Regions from separate parts of the Massilia sp. UYP32 genome, predicted to be linked through region 2. Evidence: predicted binding sites of a transcription regulator. Region 2 holds the regulator's gene; each other region holds the start of a gene.
The links. The regulator LexA, encoded in region 2, represses DNA repair genes until DNA is damaged. The targets are predictions, from matches to a motif close to ACTGTATNNNNATACAGT.
Positions count from the first base shown of each region.

Region 1: a site for LexA is predicted at 4,939-4,956, ahead of ABIB42_RS02460 (ATP-dependent helicase). Genes of this name have one in related genera too.
Region 3: a site for LexA is predicted at 3,810-3,827, ahead of imuA (translesion DNA synthesis-associated protein ImuA). Genes of this name have one in related genera too.

Region 1 is NZ_JBNDIK010000002.1:226,622-234,705, reverse strand. It holds gene ABIB42_RS02495 (phosphoribosyltransferase) at 1-676, opposite strand, end outside; gene fghA (S-formylglutathione hydrolase) at 766-1,608, opposite strand; gene ABIB42_RS02485 (chromate transporter) at 1,671-2,261, opposite strand; gene ABIB42_RS02480 (chromate transporter) at 2,258-2,884, opposite strand; gene ABIB42_RS02475 (hypothetical protein) at 2,946-3,116, opposite strand; gene ABIB42_RS02470 (hypothetical protein) at 3,307-3,525, shown strand; gene ABIB42_RS02465 (IS1595 family transposase) at 3,663-4,631, shown strand; gene ABIB42_RS02460 (ATP-dependent helicase) at 4,980-7,076, shown strand; gene ABIB42_RS02455 (sugar porter family MFS transporter) at 7,654-8,084, shown strand, end outside.
Region 2 is NZ_JBNDIK010000009.1:167,739-175,822, forward strand. It holds gene ABIB42_RS09315 (MBL fold metallo-hydrolase) at 1-262, shown strand, start outside; gene ABIB42_RS09320 (inorganic phosphate transporter) at 327-1,337, opposite strand; gene ABIB42_RS09325 (DUF47 domain-containing protein) at 1,360-1,986, opposite strand; gene ABIB42_RS09330 (replicative DNA helicase) at 2,077-3,474, opposite strand; gene rplI (50S ribosomal protein L9) at 3,584-4,036, opposite strand; gene rpsR (30S ribosomal protein S18) at 4,075-4,365, opposite strand; gene priB (primosomal replication protein N) at 4,397-4,687, opposite strand; gene rpsF (30S ribosomal protein S6) at 4,729-5,121, opposite strand; gene lexA (transcriptional repressor LexA) at 5,406-6,035, shown strand; gene ABIB42_RS09360 (tetratricopeptide repeat protein) at 6,083-6,799, opposite strand; gene ABIB42_RS09365 (cystathionine gamma-synthase family protein) at 6,920-8,084, opposite strand, start outside.
Region 3 is NZ_JBNDIK010000012.1:158,756-166,839, forward strand. It holds gene ABIB42_RS11605 (flavodoxin family protein) at 1-520, opposite strand, end outside; gene ABIB42_RS11610 (DUF2938 domain-containing protein) at 517-1,002, opposite strand; gene ABIB42_RS11615 (helix-turn-helix domain-containing protein) at 1,086-1,529, shown strand; gene ABIB42_RS11620 (Y-family DNA polymerase) at 1,518-3,152, opposite strand; gene imuA (translesion DNA synthesis-associated protein ImuA) at 3,082-3,789, opposite strand; gene ABIB42_RS11630 (DUF2955 domain-containing protein) at 3,901-4,938, opposite strand; gene ABIB42_RS11635 (HlyD family secretion protein) at 4,941-6,095, opposite strand; gene ABIB42_RS11640 (efflux transporter outer membrane subunit) at 6,092-7,657, opposite strand; gene ABIB42_RS11645 (AI-2E family transporter) at 7,660-8,084, opposite strand, start outside.

The DNA of each region.
Region 1 (8,084 bases), on a different contig from region 2:
GCGCCAGCAGGGTCTGCACTTCTTCATCGCCGGTCTGCCCGAAGTGGCGATACCACTGCCCGACGGAGCGAAAGCGGGGCGGGGCGACGAGGCATACCACGTCGTCGACCACGCCGCGCAAGGCGTCCAGCGCCTCCCGGGCCGCCGCCGGCGTCGCGACCACCAGCCGCGACGGCCGCTGGCGGCGCGCCGCTTCGACCGCCGCCAGCATCGTCGATCCGGTGGCGATGCCGTCGTCGACCAGGATCACGCAGCGTCCCGCCACCCGGCATGGGGGGCGCTCGCCGCGATAACGCCGTTCGCGCCGCGCCAGTTCGGCCTGTTCCGCCGCGATCACCGCATCGACTTCGGCCCGGGTCACGCCCATCAGGCCCGGCACGCCGGGCTGGAGCACCTGGACACCGCCGCTGGCAATGGCGCCCATGGCGAACTCGGGCTGGTTGGGCAAGCCGAGCTTGCGCACCAGCATCAGGTCGAGTTCGGCCCCCAGCGCCTGCGCGATCGGAAACGCGACCGGCACGCCGCCGCGCGGCAGGGCCAGCACGAGTACGTCTTGAATGCCGGCATGGTGTGCCAACGCCTGTGCCAGCGCAGTTGCCAATTTCGTGCCCGCGTCGGCGCGGTCGATGAATGGTTCGAGCTCTTGCATGATGAAGAAGTTGTTAACTTCCAGCATACACAGGGACGAGCGTGGCCGTCGTTCGTTTGCCGCGCGGAATGATGTCGATGAGAATGGCGGCCCCGGACGGGGCCGCGCGCGGTGGATCAGCCGAGCTGGCGGCTGTGGAAACGCAGATGGTCTTCGACGAAGGTCGAGATGAAGTAATAGCCGTGGTCGTAGCCGGCATGGCGGCGCAGGGTGAGCGGCTGCCCGGCCTTGGCGCAGGCTTGCTCGAAGACCTCGGGCAACAACTGTTCGACCAGGAATTTGTCGCCCAGGCCCTGGTCGATCAGGATGCCGCCAGGGAACGGCGCGCTGGTGTGCGATGCCATCAGGGCGCTGGCGTCATATTGTTGCCAGGCGTTTTCGTCGGCGCCGAGGTAGCCGCCGAAGGCCTTCTTGCCCCACGGGCAACGGCTCGGCGCGGCGATCGGCGCGAAGGCCGACACCGAGCGGAACAGGTTGGGGTGCTTGAGCGCCATGGTCAGCGCGCCATGGCCGCCCATCGAGTGGCCAAAGATGCCCACCCGGCCCGGGTCGGCCTGGAAAGTGGCCAGCACCAGCGCATGCAGTTCCAGCAGATAGCTGTGCATGCGGTAGTGGCGCGCCCACGGCTCCTGGGTGGCGTCGAGGTAGAAGCCGGCGCCGGCGCCGAAGTCCCAGCTGTCGCTTTCTCCCGGCACGTTGGCGCCGCGCGGGCTGGTGTCGGGCGCGACCAGGATGACGCCCAGTTCGCTGGCCAGGCGCTGGGCGCCGGCCTTGATCATGAAGGTTTCTTCGGTGCAGGTCAGGCCGGCCAGGTAGAACAGGACCGGCAGCTTCTTCTCGCCCGCCGCCGGCGGCAGGTAGACCGAGAATTTCATCGGCAGTCCGATGGCGGCCGAGTCGTGCTGGTAGAAGCGCTGCACGCCGCCGAAGCAGGCGTGTTCATTCAGGAGTTGGGGCATCTTGGGGTCGATTGCAGTTGATGGATGCCGCCAGTATGCCGCTTCCCGCCCCGGCTTGCCAACTAGACCACGCCCAGGGCTCCCAGCAGCGCGCCGAGCGCCAGCATCCACAGCAGGTGCAGCCGGGTGCGCCAGATGACGATGGCGGTGGCCGCCGTCAGCAGCCACAGGGGCCAGTTGTCCATGTGTTCGCCGCCCTTGCCGCCGCCGGTGGCCAGCAGCCAGGCGGTCGACAGCAGCATGGCGATCACCAGCGGCGCCATGCCCTGCTTGAAGGCGCGCACGGCGCGCAGCTCGCGGTTGCGCTGGGCCCACTGCGCCACCTGGTAGGTGAACACGGTGGAGGGCAGCATGATGCCGATCATCGAGATCGCGACGCCGTAGAGCGCGGCCGTCACGCTGCCGGAATTGAGGCCCACGTTCCAGCCCAGCAGGGCCACGAACAGGACGTTGGGCCCGGGCGACGATTGGGCCAGGGCCACCGAGTCGGCGAACTGCGTCTGGCTGAGCCAGCCCTGGCGCTCGACCAGGTAGCGCTGCATCTCGGAGGTGGTCGAGATCGCGCCGCCGAGCGACATCATGGACAGCATCAGGAAATGGACGAACAGGTTCAGCCAGTCATGCCAGCCGAACACCAGGCTGGGCGCGCTCATGGCTTGAGCCCGCGCCAGGCCAGCACGCAGCCGAGGCCGCCGAGCAGGCCGATCACGGCCGCCAGCGGCATGCGGATCCAGGCTAGCAGCACGAAGCCGGCGGCGGCGATCGCGATGCAGGCCGCGAGCGGAATCACGTTCTTGGTCAGCGCGACCGACATGCGCAGGCCGGTGGCGGCGATCAGGCCGGCGGCGACGGCGGCCATGCCGCGCAGGGCGCCTTGGACCTGGGGCTGGGCGGCGAACTGCGCGTAGACCAGGGCCAGGCACAGCACCAGGATCAGCGGCACGGTGAGGATGCCGGCCAGGGCGCTCATGGCGCCGGCCAGGCCGAAGTGGCGGCTGCCGATCATCATGGCCAGGTTGCAGACGTTCGGGCCCGGCATGATCTGGGCCACCGACCATTCTTCGATGAATTCCTCGTTGCTCATCCAGCGCTTGCGCTCGACGACTTGCTGCTGGATCACGGCCAGCACCCCGCCGAAGCCCTGCAGGGCGATCAGCGTGAACGACACGAACAGGTCGGTCAGCGAAGTCGGACGGGGACGATCGGGTTCGGCCGGCGGCGCAGTACGTGGGGACTGGGGGGCGGAAGGCGGTATCGGCAAGGGTGAGGCGCTCATCCGGCGATTATCGCCGCAGGGCCCGTGCCGTGTCCACGCACTACCCGCCGTGGGTAGTGGCTCAGCCGCCGCCGATGCCTTCCATCACGCGGCCGGTGCCGCCGCATTGCGGGCATGGCTTGCCATCGGCCAGCGTGCCGCGGCCGGCGCAGGCGTCGCAGATGTCCTCGCCGGCGCCAGGCGTGCCGGGAGCGGCGTCGTCGCCGGGATTCAGGTCGGGTTGGATGCTCATGGAAATCCTCATGGTTGGTGTGTTGCGGCCGATTGTAGGCAGGATGACGGGCGGGCGGCGCAGCGCTGGTCGAGGCCACAGGCATCCAGCCAGGGTTTTCGCGGTTCGATACAGGTTTGACATTGACTTCATTCCAGCATCGTCAATACTCGTGGTGCGTCAGCGACATAACCCACCGGAGACCCGCGCCATGAGCCCATACCGTGCCCAGGATATCGACCAACGCCTCTCCGGATCTTCCGAGCTCAGGCGCAACGTACGCGAGCGTGACATCGTGGCGCGCGGCATCGCCACGCTGGGCGAGTGCGGCACCATGCCGGCGCTCGAGTACCTCAAGGCGCATGGCGTGCGCTCGCAGGTGATCGAACGCGTGCTGCTCGAACCGGAACGGCGCCGGGCGCTCGCCTGATCGGGAGTGGCGCCCGGTTGACCATGACGTTGTCGCCACATTTATTTAGGCGCTGTACTCGTTAGATATGGATGAGCATTGAACTGCTGAGTTGACTCGCGGTCCAATCCCGGTCGCCATCGATCGGGGAGCGCGCCATGCAAGCGCCGAAGTTTGCGAAGCTGTTTGCCCAGCTTGCGCTGCTGAACCAGCCGCAACGCCAGCAGGTGCTGGCGGCACTGCATCCTGCAGCCGGGCTCGACAGGGTGATCGCCCTCATCGGTGAGATCCGATCAAAGGGGCGACGCTGCCCCGACTGCGCCTGCGATCGATGCCACCGGCATGGCCAGGCCAACGATTTGCAGCGCTTTCGCTGTTGTGCATGCGGCCGCACCTTCAACGACCTGACCGGCACGCCGCTGGCGCGGCTCGGGCACAAGAGCAGGTGGCTCGATTATCTGGAAACGGTGCTCGACTCCCGCACAGTCCGCGCTGCGGCCAAGCGTGTCGGCGTGCATCCCAACACGGCGTTTCGTTGGCGCCACCGCTTCCTCGACCGGGTCAAGGACGACCGGCCTGAGCGCCTTTTGGGTATCGTCGAGGCCGATGAAATGTTCCTGCTCGAATCGCAGAAGGGTTCGCGCAAGCTCGACCGCCAGCCGCGCAAGCGCGGTGGCAGGGCCGCCCTGCGCGGCATCTCGCATCACCTCGACTGCATCCTGGTGGCGCGCGACCGCAGCGGCCAGACCATCGACGCCGTCACCGGCCGCGGCGCCCTGAAAGTGGCCCAGCTGGTCAGGCACCTGCTGCCGAAACTCGATCCGCAAGCGCTGCTGGTCACCGACACCAACGCCGCCTATCCCGCCTTCGCCCGTGCCCACGGCATCGCGCACCAGGCTGTCAATCTCAGTGCCGGAGAACGAGTCCGCAACGGCATCGAGGGCGCCATCCATATCCAGAATGTCAACGCCTATCACCGACGCTTCAAACAATGGCTGGCGCGCTTCCATGGCGTGGCGTCGCGCTGGCTGCCCAATTATCTGGGTTGGCAGTGGGCGCTCGATGGCGGACGGGTCACTTCTGTCGAGCAATTGCTGCGTATTGCATTCGGAGTCATCAACAGATAACGATGACAGCGCCTTTATTTATGGTGCATACTGTGTGCATCAGGGACAAATCGTGTAAGCCCTTGATTTTCAGCGGAAACGAGATTGCCTTCCCAATAGGCAAATTGTTGAAAGCCGCACGGGAGGCCGCGTCCAGCGTGTCAAGCCCCCGCTTTTCCACATACTTATTCACAGACTTTGTGGATATCCAAAAAACGCCTTGATTATCCGTGACTTGGCAGCGATTGCTGAGGTCATGCCTGATGTCATTCTTGACAACTCCTTGACGGTGGCGTCAGACGGCCGCATTTTCTGCTTGCGGCCCGTGACTGGATAAATGTACAGTATGGCATTTCCAGATTCCGTCCCATGTCCGCCGTCGCCGATCCGATCGCCAACCTGTCCGCCACCGACGACCCGTTCGCCAGCCTGAACCCCGAGCAGCGGGCAGCGGTCGAGCACGACGTCGGGCTTGACGCGCCGCGTCCGCTGCTGGTGGTGGCCGGCGCCGGTTCCGGCAAGACCAACACCCTGGCGCACCGGGTGGCGCGCCTGATCCAGTCGGGCGCCGATCCGCAGCGCATCCTGCTGCTGACGTTTTCGCGCCGCGCCGCCACCGAGATGACCCAGCGCGCCGGCGGCGTGCTGCACCGGCTGTTCGGGCTCAAGGGCAGCCAGGCGCCGGTCACGCTGCCCTGGGCCGGCACCTTCCACAGCATCGGCGCGCGCCTGCTGCGCGAGTTCGCCGGACGCATCGGCCTGGATGCCGGGTTCACGATCCACGACCGCGGCGACTCCGAAGACCTGATGGGCATGGTGCGCCACGAGATCGGCCTGAGCCAGCTCGACAAACGCTTTCCGCTGAAAGGCACCTGCCTGTCGATCTATTCGCGCGTGGTCAATGGCCGCGAGCCGCTCGACGCGGTGCTGCAGGCGTTCTTCCCCTGGTGCAGCGAGTGGGAAGCCCAGCTCAAGACCCTGTTCGGCGCCTATGTCGACGCCAAGCAGGAGCAGAACGTGCTCGACTACGACGACCTGCTGCTGTTCTGGGCCGAGATGGCGGCCGACCCGGTGCTGGGGGCGGAGCTCGGCGCGCTGTTCGACCACGTGCTGGTCGACGAATACCAGGACACCAACCGCCTGCAGGCGGCCATCGTCACCGGCATGAAGCCCGACGGCCGCGGCGTGATGGTCGTCGGCGACGATGCGCAATCGATCTATGGCTTTCGCGGCGCCACCGTGCGCAACATCCTCGACTTTCCGGCCCAGTTCTCGCAGCCGGCGCACCTGATCACGCTGGAGCGCAACTACCGTTCCACGCAGCCGATCCTGGACGCGTCGAACGCCGTGATCGGCGCCGCGCTCGAGCGCCACGCCAAGACCCTGTGGACCGACAAGGCGTCGAGCATCAAGCCGCAGCTGGTGTTGATTCCCGACGAAGCCGAGCAGGCGCGCTGGGTCTGCAACCGCATCCTCGAACAGCGCGAGACCGGCGTCGCACTCAAAAGCCAGGCGGTGCTGTTTCGCGCCGCCAGCCACAGCGCCGCGCTCGAACTCGAACTCATGCGTCGCAACATCCCCTTCGTCAAGTTCGGCGGCCTGAAATTCCTGGAAGCGGCCCACATCAAGGACGTGCTGGCCGTGCTGCGCTTCGCCCAGAACCCGAGCGGACGGCTGGCGGGTTTCCGCGCGCTGCAGCTGATTCCCGGCATCGGCCAGGCGACCGCCACCCGGCTGGTCGAGGCCGCAGGCAGCAGCGACGATCCGGCGGCGGCACTGGAAGGCTTCGCGGTGCCGGCGCGCTGCAAGACCGACTGGCAGGCATTCTGCGCGCTGTACCGGCGCCTGCGCACGCCCGGCCTGCGCTGGCCGATGGATCTCGAGCTGGCGCGCGAATGGTACCAGCCGCACCTGGAGCGCCTGCACGACGATGCGCAGGTGCGCGCGGCCGACCTCGACCAGCTGGTGGCGCTGTCCGGCGGCTATGGCAACCGCGAGAGCTTCCTGGCCGAGATCACGCTCGATCCGCCCGAGGCCACCAGCGACCGCGCCGGCGCGCCGCTGCTCGACGAAGACTACGTGATCCTGTCCACGATCCACTCGAGCAAGGGGCAGGAGTGGAACACGGTGCACGTATTGAACGTCGTCGACGGCTGCATGCCGTCCGACATGGCGACCGGCAGCCAGGACGACATCGAGGAAGAACGGCGCCTGCTCTACGTGGCCATGACGCGGGCGCGCGAGAACCTGCACCTGGTGGTGCCGAACCGCTTCTTCATCAAGCAGCAGTCGAGCATGGGCGACCGCCATGTGTATGCGACGCGCACGCGCTTCATCACCCCGGTCATGCTCAAGCATTTCGAGGAATGCGCCTGGCTCAGCGCCGACAAGCGCGAGCTGCGCACGCCCATGCCCGACAGCATCCGCATGATGGTGCGCGACCGCGCCCGGAACGCGTGGAAATGACGACAGATGCGGACAAATTGACGACTTATCCCCGGTGCCCCACTTTTGTAGGAGTTTGCCGTATGTGACATGGACGCGCAGAAGTGGTGCACGTGCAAGTGACTGATTTTACGGGGATATTTTTTTGCCTTCTGAACGGGCATTTTGTTGAAACCCGCATCAATGCTGCGCTTGCGACTTGTCAAGTGGCGCTTTTCCACACAGTTATCCACATTTCTTGTGGATAGACCCAAAGATCGAATGAAATCAGGCACTTGGCGTCGCCCGCCCGCGGCCGCAAGTCGCATCCGGCCGTCGGCAGGATCGGCTGCCCCGGCGTGGGGCCGACGCGGGTGTCAGGGTGCGGCCGCACGTCAGGAACGGGCTGTCATTCGTGAATTGCAAGAAGATTCACTAATATGTAAGTTATCGAACATACCAGATCGATAACTGCAGTTAACCTGTATCAAGCAATTCCAACAGAGTGGCCGACTTATCGCCCGGCCACGCGAGCTCCGCCGTCCTCGCGACGGCGAGGGCGGCGGGCTCCGCCCGCATGCCGCCTGCCGCGTCCCCATTTTCCAAAGGATCTCGCCTCATGTCATCAGTCACGCCGCCAGCGCACGCCGCCAATCCCGCCAACCCCACCCCTCCCGATACCAGGGAAAGCCGCTTCGTGTTCAAGGTCGCCATCGCCGCGACCATGGGCGCGCTGGCCTTCGGCTATGACACGGGCGTCATTTCGGGCGCCTTGCCGTTCCTCGGCCTGGCGCCCGCGCAGGGCGGTCTCGGCCTGACGCCGGTGACCGAGGGCATCGTCACCTCGTCGCTGGTGTTCGGCGCCGCGCTCGGTTCGCTGATGGCGGGCACGCTGTCGGACAAGTATGGCCGCCGTACGACGCTGATGGGCCTGTCGCTGGTGTTCATGATCGGGGTGCTCGGTTCGGTGCTGGCGCCGTCGGTGGCGGTGCTGGTGGCGATGCGCTTCATCCTCGGCATGGCGGTGGGCGGCGCCTCGTCCACGGTGCC
Region 2 (8,084 bases):
GGACGCCCTGATCGTCGACTGCTCCTACACGCGCGAGGAATACCCGTCCAAGCTCGGCTGGGGCCACGGCACCTTCGACGGCGCGTTCGACATGGCGCTGCGGGTGGGCGCGCGCACGCTCTATTGCACGCATCACGAACCGACGCGCGGGGACGACGAACTGGAAGCGGTGTTTGCCGGGGTGATGGCGCGCTACGAGGGGCGGCTGGATGGCTTGCAGGTCTTCCTCGCCTACGAGGGACTGGAAGTCGATCTCGGGTAGATCGCGCAAGGCGTAAAAAAAGCGGAGCCATTCAGCTCCGCTTTTTCGTTGCGCCCAGCGCTTGTCACATGATGTGGGTGCCGATCCACCACGCCACCGCGGCGATGAACGCCGATGCCGGAATGGTGAAGATCCAGGCCCATACGATGTTGCCGGCCACGCCCCAGCGCACGGCCGAGGCCTTCTGCGCGGCGCCCACGCCGACGATCGCGCCGGTGATGGTGTGGGTGGTCGACACCGGAATGCCGAAGGCGCTCGACATCAGGAGCGTCATCGCGCCGCCGGTCTCGGCGCAGAAGCCGCCCACCGGCTTGAGCTTGGTGATCTTCTGGCCCATGGTCTTGACGATGCGCCAGCCGCCGAACAGCGTGCCGAAGGCGATCGCGGCGTAGCACGAGATGATGACCCAGGCCGGCGGATGGGCGTCGTTGGCGCTGACATAACCGGCGGCGATCAGCAGCATCCAGATGATGCCCATGGTTTTTTGTGCATCGTTGCCGCCGTGGCCCAGCGAGTAGGCCGCGGCCGAGACCAGCTGCAGTTTACGGAACAGGCCGTCGACCTTGCGCGGCGTCGCCTTCACGAAGACCCAGGCCACGATCAGCATGATGACCGAACCGAGCACGAAGCCCAGCAGCGGCGCGACGACGATGAAGGCGACGGTCTTGAGCAGGCCGCCGGAGATCAGCGAGCCGGTGCCGGCCTTGGCCACCGCGGCGCCCACCAGGCCGCCGATCAGGGCGTGCGAGGACGAGGACGGGATGCCGTAGTACCAGGTGATCAGGTTCCAGGAAATCGCGCCGACCAGGGCGCCGAAGATGACATAGTGATCGACCACGCTCGGGTCGATGGTGCCCTTGCCGATGGTCTGCGCGACCTTCATGTTGACCACGAAGATCGCGATGAAGTTGAAGAAGGCGGCCATCGCGACGGCATGCTGCGGCTTCAGGACGCCGGTCGACACGACGGTGGCGATCGAGTTCGCCGAGTCGTGGAAGCCGTTCATGAAGTCGAAGATGAGTGCCAGCACCACCAGCATGCCCAGCACATAAATGCTGATGTTAACAGTATCCATGGTTGTTTCGCTCGAACGACGCTTACGCGTTTTCGACGATGATGCCTTCGATGATGTTGGCCACGTCTTCGCAGCGGTCGGTCACGGTTTCCAGGATCTCGTAGATCGCCTTCATCTTGATCAGGTTGCGCACGTCCGGTTCGTCGCGGAACAGCTTGGACATGGCGGCGCGCATCACGTGGTCGGCGTCCGACTCGAAGCGGTCGATCTCTTCGCAGATGGCGACGATCTTTGGCGCATTGTCCATATCGTGCAGCATCGAGACCGCTTCCTGCACCTTCAGGCAGCACGACAGGCACAGCTCGGCCAGGCGTTTCGCCTCCGGCGTCACCGCATGCAGGTCGTACAGCGACACGGTCTGGGCCGCGTCTTCCATCATGTCCAGGATGTCGTCCATGCGCGTGATCAGCTTGTGGATGTCGTCGCGGTCGAGCGGAGTGATGAAGGTCTTGTGCAGCAGGTCGACCGTGGCGTAGGTGATCTTGTCGGCCTGTTTTTCGATCGTTTCGACCGCATGGGTACGGGTTTCCAGATCGTCGAAATTGGTCATCAGGCCGACCATTTCATGGGCACCCTTCACGCACAAGGCCGCGTGCTGGTTGAACAGTTCAAAGAAATTGCCTTCTTTAGGCAAAAAGCGTCCAAACATTGTTTTTCTCCGTTTTTCTCTCGGTATTGCCGACGCTCCGGGAAAAGCGACGGCATGGTATGCGGCGTGACGCTGGCCGCGGTATGCGGCTTAGTCGCCCTGGTAGATAGACAGGTTGCCGCTGTAATTGCCAAATTTGGTGTATTGGCCAATCCAGGTCAGACGAATCGCCCCGATCGGGCCATTACGCTGCTTGCCGATGATGATCTCGGCGGTGCCTTTGTCAGGCGAATCCGGGTTATAGACTTCGTCGCGGTACAGGAAGATGATCACGTCCGCATCCTGTTCGATAGCGCCGGATTCGCGCAGGTCGGACATCACGGGACGTTTGTTGGGGCGTTGTTCCAGCGAGCGGTTCAGCTGCGACAGCGCGATCACGGGGCACTGCAGTTCCTTCGCCAGGCCCTTGAGCGAGCGCGAGATCTCGGAAATCTCGGAGGCGCGGTTGTCGCCCGGCTTCGAACCCTGCATCAGCTGCAGGTAGTCGACGATGATCAGGCCGAGCTTGCCGCACTGGCGCGCCAGGCGGCGTGCCCGCGCGCGCATCTCGATCGGGTTCAATGCGGGGGTTTCGTCGATGTACAGCTGGGCATCGTTCATCTTCTGGATGGCGTGCGTCAGGCGCGGCCAGTCCTCGTCGTGCAGGCGGCCGGTACGCAGGCGGTGCTGGTCGAGCTGGCCGACCGAGCCGAGCATACGCATGGCCAGCTGGGCGCCGCCCATCTCCATCGAGAACACGGCGACCGGCAGGCCGGCCTCGATCGCGACGTTCTCGCCGATGTTCACCGAGAACGCGGTCTTGCCCATCGATGGACGGCCGGCGACGATGACCAGGTCGCCCGGCTGCAGGCCGGAGGTCATGCGGTCGAGGTCGATGAAGCCGGTCGGCACGCCGGTGATCTCGCCCTGGTTTTCGCGCGAGTACAGTTCGTCGATGCGCTCGACCACCTGGGTCAGCAGCGGCTGCACCGCCAGCCAGCCCTGGGCGCCACGGGCGCCCTGCTCGGCGATGGCGAAGATCCGCGATTCCGCTTCGTCGAGCATCTGCTTGACTTCCTTGCCCTGCGGATTGAAGGCATTGCCGGAAATCTCGTCGGCGACGGTGATCAGCTGGCGCAGGATGCCGCGGTCGCGCACGATCTCGGCGTAGCGGCGGATATTGGCGGCCGACGGCGTGTTCTGCGCCATCGCGTTCAGGTATTGCAGGCCACCCACTTCCTCGGCCTTGCCGAGCTGGTTGCAGGCTTCATAGACCGTGATCACGTCGGCCGGCTTGCCGGCGTTGATCAGGCGAACCATCTGTTCGAAGATGATGCGGTGATCGTAACGGTAGAAGTCTTCCGCATGCATGAAGTCGGCGATGCGGTCCCAGGCGGCATTATCGCGCAGCAGGCCGCCGATGACGGACTGCTCTGCTTCGATGGAGTGCGGGGGAATGCGCAGGGCTTCGATCTGCGGGTCTGAGGGTGCTGCGTTCATGGGCGGCATTATACCTTCTCCTGTCACACGGCTGTCATAATTGGTGAGTTTCAAAAGCAAAAAAGCCGGGAGAACCCGGCTTTTTTGTGCACTGCTTTTACTTCAGTTCAGCATTCGCTTAGGCAGCTTCGCCCACGACAGCGATGGTGATTTCCGACACGACGTCGGTGTGCAGGGCGACTGCAACCGGGAATTCGCCGGTGGTCTTCAGCGGGCCGTTCGGCAGGCGAACGGCAGCTTTTTCGACCGGGAAGCCCTGCTTGGTCAGCGCTTCAGCGATGTCCGCGTTGGTGACCGAACCGAACAGACGGCCGTCGACGCCGGCCTTCTGGCCGATGGTGACGGTCAGGCCGCTCAGCTTGTCGCCTTGGGCTTGGGCGGCTGCCAGTTTCTCGGCGGCTGCTTTTTCCAGTTCGGCGCGCTTGGCTTCGAACTCGGCCACTGCCGACGCGGTAGCGCGGCGTGCCATCTTTTGTGGGATCAGGAAGTTACGTGCGTAACCATCCTTGACTTTGACGACGTCGCCCAGGTTGCCGACGTTGATAACTTTTTCCAACAGAATAACTTGCATGTTTTATCTCCAGGATATCTGACTGTCGTGACCGACGATTAACCGTGGTGCAGGTCGGTGTACGGCAGCAGCGCCAGGTAACGGGCGCGCTTGATGGCGGTGTCGACCTGACGCTGGTAGTGCGCCTTGGTGCCGGTCAGACGTGCTGGCATGATCTTGCCGTTTTCCTGGACGAAGTCCTTCAGGGTGTCGACGTCTTTGTAGTCGACCTGCTCAACGCCGGCGGCGGTGAAGCGGCAGAATTTCTTGCGCTTGAACAGCGGGTTCTGCTGCTTGCGCTTCAGTTTTTCTTTGGCTTTGTTTTTGTCGAACTTTTTACCGAATGCCATTTCGAGGCTCCTGTATATCTAAATTGCCGAACTAGGCGGCACTGAAATCAATGATGTGAAACACCAGGGCTTTGCTGTTGCGATTTTTTCGTGCGAGGAATCCATCGAAGCGGTAGCTGGCGCCGAGCTCGGCGTTTCCGAACCTGCCCGAAATCTCGCCCGCGGCGAACGCGGGAACTTCGAACTCGACCAGGCGATCGATCCCCGCCTCGCGCTGATGCGAACTGTGCATCAGGACGGCTGAAACGATCGGCACGCCGGCCGGGGTGTAGCGCAGGACATCACGCTCGGCGATGGTCGCCACGAGCTGGAGCTGGTTCACCCGGTTCTACTACTGCTTGCTACGAATTCCTGGAAAAAATCTTAGGCAGCGGCGGCCGGGGCAGCTGCAGGAGCGGCTGCTTCTGCACGGTGGCTCTTGGCTGCGTCTTCGCGCTGCACCGATTTCATCATCGGCGACGGTGCGGTTTCTGCTTTCTTCATCTTGACGGTCAGATGACGCAGAACGGCATCATTGAACTTGAATGCGGTTTCCAGCTCGACCAGGGTCTCGTTGTCGCACTCGATGTTCAGGCAGATGTAGTGAGCCTTTGGCAGCTTCTGGATCTGGTAAGCCATCTGGCGGCGGCCCCAGTCTTCCACGCGATGGATGTTACCGCCGCGGCTGGTCACCGTGGTCTTGTAACGCTCGATCATCGCCGGGACTTGCTCGCTCTGGTCCGGATGGACGATAAAAACGATTTCATAATGACGCATGCATTACTCCTTGAGGACGTTTTACATAAATGCCCACCTCGGCGTCAAGACGAGTGTGGGAAGGGAACAGCCAGCTAGTATAGCGTGAAATGGGCAAAAAGGGAACTTTGCTGTCAAGCGCCCCATCGCGGCGCCGCGCTCACTCGACAATTAGGCCCATGGACGCCCTGTTTTTTGTCTTGTGCGCGCTTTTTTTGCGCTTTTTCGTGTATATCACTTGCGTATAGCAGAATACTGTACAAAAATACAGTCTACCTCTACAACCCGTTGCTGCAAGATTATTTATGCTCAAGCTCACTGCAAGGCAAGAACAGATCCTTAACCTGATCAAGGAAGCGATCGAGAACACGGGTTTCCCTCCGACCCGGGCCGAAATCGCGGCCGAACTGGGCTTCCGTTCGGCCAATGCGGCCGAAGAACACCTGCAAGCCCTGGCGCGCAAGGGCGCGATCGAGATTTCGCCGGGCACTTCGCGCGGCATCCGCCTGGTCGGCGCCAGCGTCGAGCAGATCCCGATGCCGCCACCTTCCCTGATGTCGCTGCCGCTGGTCGGTCGCGTCGCCGCCGGCAATCCGATCCTGGCGCAAGAACACGTCGAAGCGACCTATAACGTCGACACCGCGATGTTCGCGGCGCGGCCCGACTTCTTGCTCAAGGTAAAAGGCTGGTCGATGCGCGACGCCGGCATCATGGATGGCGACTTTTTGGCGGTCAAGAAAATCGACAGCGCCAAGAACGGCCAGATCGTCGTCGCCCGCCTGGGCGAGGAAGTCACCGTCAAGCGCTACCGCAAGACCGGCGACCTGGTCGAACTGCTGCCCGAGAACCCCGACTTCAAGGTCATCGAAGTCACGCCCGACGAAGAGTTTGCGCTCGAGGGACTGGCGGTTGGGTTGATGCGCAGCTGGAACTGATCGACTTCACCTCTTGAGCACGCCGGCCTGCGGGCCGGCATTCACTATTATTGCTTGGCCTTGTTGACCACCGCATTATGCTGGTCCACGAAGGCCTCGGTCGCGCTGCGCCAGGCGGCGAAATCGGCCAATACCATCTTCGAATTGACTTTCGCTCCCTCGGCGATGTTCTGGCGCACCGCCTCCAGATAGGCGGTCGAGGCCTCGGTTTCCTGCTTGTTCATCAGCTTGGCGATGTCGGGCGGGATGCGCTTGGTCAGCGGCGACTGCGCGTTCAGGTTGGTCACCATCTTGTTGTAGCAATCCTGCCAGCTGGTCACGGCGTTGTTCACGCGCTCGATCTCTTCATTGATCTTCGACACCGCCGGGATGCGCGGCGACGGGCAGCGGTATTCGCCCGACTGCAGCTCGGCGCCATCGTAGCCCTTGATCCAGTAGTCGATCTCGGCGCGGCGAAGGACGCGCTGCTGCATGATCACGAGCGAGTCGGCGGCGACCTTATTGCCCTTGGCGGCCGACTTTTCGAACCACTCCTTCGCCTTTGCCTCGTCGACCGCGCCGGCTTCGCCATACCAGTACATCTGGCCCAGCTGCTGCTGGGCCTGTGGATTGCCGGCATTGGCCAGCTTGGTGTACAGCTTGAGCGCGCCCGCATAGTCCTTCTTCTCGAACAGGGCGTTGGCATCCTCGAGTTCGCCGGCGAAGGCGGCGCCACCGCTTGCGAAGGACACCGCGAGGAACAGGCAGGACAGGATTCGTTTCATGGGCATACCGTAAGGCTGGGCTGGTAAAAGTCCATGATAGCCGTGTTTTACGGCTGGGCTCAACCGCAAAAACGACGAGGCCGGCATTTGCCGGCCCCATCAGGACAGTTTTACCTGGCTTTACGCATCCAGCGCCTGGCGGAAGTCGCCGACCAGGTCGGCGGTGTCCTCGATGCCCACCGACACCCGGATCAGGCCTTCCGCGATGCCCATGCTGGCGCGCCGCTCGGGCCCCATCTCGAAGAATATCGTGTGCGCCACCGGAATCACCAGGGTGCGGTTGTCGCCCAGGTTCGAGGCCGGGATCGCCAACTTGAGGCGGTTCAGGTAATCGAACGGGTCGATCTCGTCCTTCAGCTCGAAGCTCAAGAGCGAGCCGCCGGAGCGAAACAGGGTCTCGACGATCGCGTGCTGCGGGTGCGAGGCCAGGCCCGGATAATGCACGGCGGCGACCCGGTCATCGGCTTCGAGCATCGTCGCCAGCGCCAGCGCATTGGCGCAGGTGCGCTCCATGCGCAGGGCCAGCGTCTCGGCGCCGACCGCGATGTGGTGCGCCGCTTCCGGCCCCAGCGCGGCGCCAAAGTCGCGCAGCGCCTTGGCCCGCAGCTGCGCCATGCCTTGCGCACTTGCTGTCTGCTTTCTGAAGTTCTGGGCGATGTTCGGATACGCGGCCCAGTCGAACAGGCCCGTGTCGGTCAGCGCGCCGCCCAGCGCGATGCCGTGGCCGCCGATCGACTTGGTCAGCGAATTGACCACCAGCCCGGCATGCACGTCCCTCGGACGGAACAGCCAGGGCGTGGTCATCGTGTTGTCGACCACGTACAGGATGCCGCGCGCGCGGCACAGTTCGCCGATGCGGGCCAGGTCCGCCACCTGCGTGCGCGGATTGGCGATGGTCTCGACGAACACCATACGGGTGTTCGGTTGCAGCGCCGCTTCCACCCGGGCCACGTCGGTGGCGTCGACGAAAGCGACGTCGACGCCCTGCCCCGCCACCGTCTGCCACAGGCTGTTGGTGTTCCCGAACAGGAAGCTCGACGAGACGATGTGGTCGCCGGCTTTCAGGAGCGCCTGGAACAGCGCGCCGATCGCCGCCATGCCGGTGCCGAAGCACAGGGTGGCGACGCCGTCTTCCATCCTGCTGATCTTGTCTTCCAGGGCCGACACCGTCGGGTTGCCCTGGCGGCCGTAGCGAAAGCCCGGCTCCTTGCCCTGGAATACCGACGCCAGCTGGCGCGCATCGGCATAGCCGAAGGCGACCGAGGTGTGCACCGGCTTGTGCAGC
Region 3 (8,084 bases), on a different contig from region 2:
AGTCATGCGCCGGTGCGCCGTGTCCGGCCTGGGCCATCATGCCCGTCCACGATCCGAGCCGGTTCGCCGCTTCTGCCTCCGGCACGCCGGCATGCTGCTCGGGCAGGAACGGATTGCCGACCCAGAGCATCCCGTGCTGCATGCAGAAGGTGAGCATCGACAGCAGCGTGGACTGCTTGTCGCCGGCCGGCAGCGAAGACACGGTGAAGCCGGCCGCCAGCCGGCCTGCAAGGCGGCGCGAACGCCACAGTCCTCCGGTCGCATCCATGAACAGCTTGAACGGGCCGGAAACGCCGCCCAGATAGGTGGGCGAGCCGAAGATATAGCCGTCGTACTCGACCAGCATGGCGCTCTCGCGCGCCACGTCGCTGGCTTGCAGGAGCACGGCGCTGGTGCCGGGGACGGACTCGGCGCCGGCGGCCACATGGCTGGCGATGTGCGCGGTGTGGCCATGTCCGCTGTGGTAGACCACGGCGAGCGTGCGGGCCGCTGGGGCGGACGACGGCGCTTGCGGCATCATCGCGCCACCCCGGCCACGAGCCTGGCGCACAGGTAGAGGGCGAAGCCGAACAGGATGTGGTTGGTCATGCTGCGCAGGCAGTTGCGCAGCGGCGTCGGCGTCCTGGAGGCGGCGATGCCGGCGCCCATGGCCGGCTGCATCACGAACAAGGGCGCCACCACCGTGACGAAGCCGAAGGCCAGCGCCGGCGCCAGCTTGGGGTCGTGCAGCCAGTCGATGCCGGCCAGCGCCACCAGGGCGGCGGCGAAGCCGATGCCGATCGCGTAGTGCGCGATCCAGCCGAAGGCCGTTTCATGGCGCACCGGATGCGCCTTGCCGATCGCCGCATGCCGTACGCGGCCGCGCAGCAGATGGCCGATCCAGCGTCCCAGCAGCGCCATGCCGAGCGTCGGCGTGCCGAGCCGGCGCAGCAGCGCCAGCCAGGCGTCGAGCAGCGCGGTGGCGCCGCAGCCGATGAGCACGATCGCGATGATCTCGTTCATGTTGATTCTCCTTCGTGGTTGACGGGGCAAGCGATGCGTCTCACTATAGAAGTTGAAGTCAACTTCAAGTCAAGAGGGATTGCGTGGATATTGCTGAGGTCGCGAAACGAACGGGCGTGCCGGCATCGACGCTGCGTTACTACGACAAGCGGGGCCTGATCGTTTCAAATGGACGGCAGGGATTGCGGCGCACGTTCACGCCCGAGGTGCTCGACCGGCTGGCGCTGATCGCGCTGGGACAGGCTGCGGGTTTGTCGCTGGACGAGATACAGGCGATGTTCGGGGCAGGCGCCCAGCCGGAGATCGACCGGCGCATGCTGGCGGCAAAGGCCGACGAGATCGACGCGCTGGTGCTGCGATTGACGGCGATGAGCAAGGGCTTGCGGCATGCGGCGGCTTGCCCGGCGCCGAGGCATATGGAATGCCCGACGTTCAAGCGGCTGCTGGCGGCGGCGGGATCGGGCGCCCTGGAGCGGCGGCATCGACTCGCGACATCGCTCCCGCGAAAGCTTTCATCACCCGAATAATCCATGCAGGAACCAGCGCGGCGCGGCATCCTCGCCGGTGCCGTTGATGCGCTCGCGATAGATCCAGTACAGCGCGTGGTCTTGCCCCTCGGCGATGAAGTAGTCGCGCGTTTGCGTCTGGCTCCACCATCCGGCCTCGATGCGTTCGGGATTGGACGCCACCCGCAGCGGCGAACCGTAGAACGGCCGGTGGTCGCGCATCAGCAGCGCGATCGGCTTGGCCAGCAGCCAGGTCGGGCGTGGCAGGCTGCGCACATCGGGCGGCATCTGCGCCGCGCGCGCGGCGGCGCTCACCTTCTGCTGCACCGGCACCCAGGCATTGGCGACTTCGGGCCGGTAATCGGCCATCGGCAGCGCCTGCAAGACATTGTCTGCCCCCAGGCGCGCCACCAGCAGCTCGATCATGCGCATCCGGTCTTCCTCGCTGCCGCCGGGATCGGGGAACAGCGAATTGGTCGGCGGCGCCATCGCCTGCAATTGCTGCGCCTCCAGGCCGATGCCGATCACGGGCGCCTCGAGTTCGAGCTTGGCCAGGCGCTCGCGCAGCAGGCGCAGCAGGTGCTCGTCGCGCCAGGTGGGTTCGGCCAGCGCCACCTCGACCAGGGTCGGTGGACGCGCCATGCGGCCGCGCTCGTGATCGAGCGACAGCCGGATGCGCTCGACCGCCAGCTGGCGCGCGCACAGCCAGCCCGTCATCTGCAGCACCAGGCGATGGGCGCCGGCCAGCAGCAGTTCGGCCTGTTCGAGCCGGTCGAACAATTCGAGCCGCGCATGGAAACGCTCGGGCGGCGCGACCCACTGGAACAACTCGGCGTGCATGCCATAGGCGGCGTCGAGCATGTCGAGCAAGGCCCGCCCGCAGCGCCGCTGCAGGCCGGGCCGCGGCAGGCGCCGCAGCTCGTCCAGGCGGCGGCAGCCGATGCCCTCGAACCAGCCGGCGAACGGCCGCGCCGGCGGCAGCAAGCCCACCGGCAGGCGGTCGAGGCGCCGCACCAGCGAGTCCATCGTGAGGGCGCGCCCCGCATTACGGCGCGCCAGCAGCCAGGCCCCGCGCGCGGTGGGCGCGCAGGCGATGCAGGCCGTGAAGCCGAGCGCCGCCATATTGGCGCGCACCCGCTCGCACAGGCGCCGGATGCCGCCGAACAGGCGCAAACTGGCGCCGATATCGAGCAGCAGCGTCGCTTCTTCGGCCAGCGCCACCTGCGGCGTGTACTGCAGCATGGTCATGGCCACCGCCTCCATGGCCTCGGCCTCGCGCTCGTGGCTGCGCAGTTCGATGCGCGCCTCGGGCATCAGCATCAGCACGCCGCCGCGGCGCATGCCGATCTGCACGCCGGCAGCGCGCGCCGCCGGCGACAGCGCCATCACCCGCTCCTGCTCGAGGATGACGCTGCCATGGTCGCGGCCCGGACCGCCATGGCCATCAGCGCCAGGCGCGCTGCCATCCGATCCGCCAGCCGGGCCAACAGCCGGGCCAACCGCCGGATCAACAACCGAGCCAACTACCAGCCCCCCAATCGGGCCACCGACAACGCCGCCGGCCTCGCTCGCCTCACTGAACCAGCGTGGGCTGAAGACCTCGAGCGGTAGCTGGGGCAAATACAGGCCGATCCAGAGGCGCATGGCGTTGCAGTAGTGAAGATCCAAGAGGAAGGAACAGCGGCGCCTCGCGCTGCGGTCCCCGGCGTTTGACGAAGTCGATATTCATGCCGCCGGCCGCCGGCCGCAACGCAAGACGCAAAGGCGCGGGAGATGCATCTTGCGCCGCGGCCAGCGGGCGGAGCATGAAAAACAGCGTTTCGCCACCTTGCGCCGCCAGGTGCAGGCGGCGCAGATTGTCGTTACGCATATGGTTGGCCCAGAACAGCAAGGCGCCGCAACTGCCGCTACGCAACACCTGCTCGGCCGCCCAGAGTGCATCCGCGGTGCGCGTCGTGCGCAGCCACAGCAACTGGGATGGCTCCAGGCCGAGCGCGGCAAGCGCCAGGGCCTGGGGTGGATGGGGCGGTTGCAGCAGCACGATGCGGCGTTCGGCGCAGGCGGCCAGGGCCGGCCGCAGCAGGCGCATCTCGCCGATGCCGGGCTGCTGCAGGTGCAGGTCGACCAGGGTGCCGCCGGGCCAGCCGCCGCCGGGAAGCTGGCTCGAGAGCGTCGCGTGGCCGGTGTCGATGCAGCGCGTGTCGGCATGCGCCAGCTGCGACGCGCGCCACAGCGATGGGTGCACTGCCTCGGGTGCGGCAAGGATGGCTGAATGGGTCATGTCAGGCTTATCAGACAAATACTGTATAAACGTACAGTACTCGCTGAAGTCGCGTTTTGCAAGACCTATTCGTTTTGGCTATACCAATTGGGTCACTGGTATTGACTAAAATTAAACGTCCTGTTGCTTATTCACTCGCCCGAGCCGCAGCGCCCTCGCTGTGCGCCACCATTCCAGCGCCCACACGACGGCCCAGGCATACAGCGCGAGCGCGATGAACAAGCTCACCCGCACGAGCGAGGCGTGGCCGACGTCCTTCCCCACCACGCTGTCCTCGATGGCCGGGCCCAGCAAGATCAGCATGGTCACCAGGGCATTGCTCCAGAACGAGGGCGGCAGCGCCGAGGCCTTCAGGCCGAAGATCCGGGCCCCGCTCCACAGCGCCGCGGCGGCCATCCACAGCACCAGCATCCACAGGGTCGGCAACACCGCCAGGCCGAACCAGGCCAGGGTCGCCATGCCCGCGCCCGCCAGGGTCGAACCGACCAGTATCCGCCCCGCCGAACGGGCGCCGGTGGAGCCGGCCTGCTGGCCCAGCAGCACCGACTTGATGATGGCCGACAGATAGAAGGCCGGGTTGACCAGGGCCAGCACCAGCACCGGCATCACCACCAGCGTGGCCTGCACGGCGCGCCATCTGGCCGTGTGCGCGGCAACGGCGGGGGGCGCCGGCCTGGCGGCGGGGTCCGCTCCATCCGGGAACAAGGCATGCGACAGGCTGCCGACCAGCACGCCGACAAACAGCCCCAGCGCGATGGCGGTGCTGATCGCCGGCACCAGGGCCTGGTCGACCACCCCGGCCACCGGAATCAGGGTGAAAGCAATCGCCACGATATTCGCCAGCGGGCTGCCGCTTTGCAGGCCGATGAAGAATACCGTGTACAGCAGCAGCGCCGTCAACACCAGCGCGACGCTGGCGTAATGCTCCAGCAGCGGCACCATCAGCACGCCGGCCGCCAGCACCGCGGCGACCAGCAGGGCCACCACCATCCCCTTGAGCAAGGGCATCGGCGGCCCCGGCTTGCTCAACATCAGCACGGTCATGACGCACAGCACGAACGGCGACGACAGCGCCAGGCCATAGGCGAGCAGCACGGCCAGCGCCAGGCCGATCGCCAGCCGCAAGACCGCCTTGTCAGCGCGCTCCATCGTCAATAAAGATAAGAAAGGTAGCTCATCAGGCGGATGAAGACGGCGCCCAGCCAGTTCATCACCGTGTAGTCATCCGTATACACCAGCACGTCGGCCTGCCCGCCGATCCTGGCCGCGCGCAGCTGCGCGCGTTCGGAAGGGTCGAACTCCACGGCGACCGGGAAGCGCTGCGCCTGACGCAGCCAGTCGCGGCTGTTGTCGATCTCGGGCAAGGTGCCGGCCTTGGCCTCCCGGCCCGCATTGACCCCGCTGCCCACGCTGCGCACCCGACCCTTCAGCACCTTGCCCGGCACCACGTCGAGCACGATCGCGACCTCGTCGCCCGGCGCGATATTGCCGAGGTTATTCTCGGTCATGTCGGCGCTGATCCAGAGGTCGTGCACGGCGATCAGGGTCATCGCCGCCGAACCGGCCTGCACGACCTGGCCGACATCGGTGCGCAAGTCGGTCACCAGACCGCGCGCGGGTGCGGTCACGGCCGTACGCTCCAGATCGAGCTCGGCCTTCTCGACCGCCGCGCGGGCGCTGAGCAGCTGCGCATTGCGCTCCCCTTCATCGCCGGCCGCCTCCTCGGCGCGGCGCAGCTCCGCCTGGGCGGCGATTTCCTGGCTGCGCGCCGTGGCCAGCGACGCGCGCGCATTCTGCACCCGGCGGATCGACAGCGCGCCGGGGTCTTCGGCAAAGATCTGTTCCAGCCGGCCCGCATCCTGCTTGGCGAACACGTGCATGGCCCTGGCGGCCTGCAGCGCCGCATCGGCCGCCTTGACCGCCAGCGCCGAGGCATTCACCGAACGCCGCACCGATTCATAGTCCGCCAGGCTGCGGCGCAGGGCGATGCGGTAGGTGCTGGGGTCGATATGGAACAGGAGCTGCCCTTCCTCCACCTCGTCGTTGTTCTTGACGTAGACCTCCTGCACCATGCCCGTCACTTCGGACGCCACCGGCACCACGAAGGCTTGCACCCGGGCCTGCGAGGTATATGGCGTCAGGCGATCCGCCACCAGATACCAGCCCAGGCTGGCCACGATCAGGGCCAGCACGACGGTCAAGCCCAGCCGGCTTTTCCTGCCCGGCCGCGCCGGCGCCGGCGCGCCCGATGCGGCCGGGATGGGCGGCGGCGCCGTCTGTTCCAGCTTGACCGGTTCCGGGCTCATGGTTTGCGCTCCCCGCCGGGCGCCGGCAAGGGCGCGCGCAGGACGTCCTTCCAGTCGCTGCGCCGCTCCATGACGGCGCGGGTCGCCTCATCCACCGGCGGCCGGCTCCTGCCCCGTTCCCAGCCGCCGCCCATGGCTTTATAGAGGGCGATCAGGTTCTGCACCAGGCTGCCCCGGGTCGTGGCCAGGAGCTCTTGCTGGCTATACAGGACGCGCTGCGAATCGAGCACGCGCTGGAAATCGGTCAAGCCCTCGCGATACTGGAAGCTGGCGATATCCAGCGACCGCTGGGCGGCCTTGACGCCATCGGCCAGCAGCACGATCTGCGCGCCCGTCCGGGCAAAGCCGGCGGCCGCATCGTCGACCTCGCGCGCCGCATTCAGCACCGCGCCCTGGTACTGCTCATAGAGCTGCTGGAAGCGGGCATCCTGCACCAGGACGCCGTTGCTCAGGCGGCCATGGTCGAACACATTCCACAGCAGGCTTGATCCGAGCGCCCAGTTCAGCACCCGCGGCGCGCCATCGAGCGAGGTGGCCGACAGGCCCACCGATCCCAGCAGCGAGATCGAGGGATAGAGCTCGGCCGCGCTCACGCCGATCAGCGCCGACTGGGCCGCAAGCTGCATCTCCACCGCCCGCACATCCGGGCGGCGCCGCAGCAGATCGGCGGGCAGTTCGGTAATCAGGTCGGCCGCTAGGTCCATAGGCAGCCTGGTCATTGTGTGCCGGCCCGCCTCACTTGCGTTCATCTCGGGCAGCGGGCCGGGCGCGCGCGCCAGCAGCGTGCTCAGGGCGTTCTGCGCCTGGCGCAGGCCGATCTCGAGCGGAGGGATCGTGGCGAGGGTGCCCAGGTACAAGGTCCGGGCCTGCTGCACATCCAGCTCGGCCTCGTTACCGCCGCGAAACAGCAGCTCGGTGATCTGCAGGCTGCGTAGTTGCAAGGCCGCATTGTCGCGCGCGATCGCCAGCCGCGCCTCGGTGGTGAGGATCGTGTAATACAGGCTGGCCACCTGGGCCGCCATCAGGACCTGCACGTCGTCGTAGCGGGCGATGCTGGCCAGGTAGCCGGCGTCGGCCGCCTCGATGCCGCGCTTGAACTTGCCCCAGAAATCAAGCTCCCAACTGATGTCGACACTGGTGTTGAAGTCGGTCAGGCTGCTGTCCCGCCCTCCTGCCCGCCGCTGTCCCACGCGCAGCAACTCGCTCCTGAACTGCTGCCCCTGCGGATAGAGCGTGCTGCCGGCGATCCCGAGCTCGGCGCGTGCTTCCATGATGCGCAGGCCGGCGGCGCGCACCGTGGGGTTCACGCGCTGCGCCTCGGCGATCAGCGCGTCGAGCACGGCATCATCGAAGCTGCGCCACCATTGCTGGACCGATGCGCTCCCCTGCGCGCCGGCGCGCGGGTTCAGGGAAGCCAGCGAGCCGCCGTCCCAGCCGGCCAGCGCGGCCGGCATGCCGGGACGTTCGAAGTCGGGCCCGACCGTCGTGCAGGCGCCCAGCAGCGCCGCGCCCGCCAGCGCCAGCGCGCCCCTGCCCGACCACTTCCCGAGCGCGCCGCACACGGCTACTCCGGCGGCGCCGCCGCAGGCACAGGCACCGGCGCAGGCGCCGGCGGCGCCACGGCATCGGGGCTGTTCGCCACCCACCACATGAAGGCCTGGTAGCTCAGGGCAAAGAAGACCGCGCCGACGAACATGCCCAGCAGGCCGGCGCTGGCCAGGCCGCCCAGCGCGCCGAGCAGGATCACGGGCATCGGCGCATCCACGCCGCGTCCCAGCAGGAGCGGCTTGAGCACATTGTCGAGCGAGCCGGCGACCAGGAGCAGCACGGAATACGTGATCGCCTGCGTGCTGCTGTAATCCCCGCTGGTCCAGATATAGATAATCACCGGCAAGGTTGCCAGGATGGCCGGCACCTGCACGATGCCCAGCACCAGGATGAGCAGGGACAGCAGGCCGGCGAACGGCACGCCGGCGATGATGAACACCA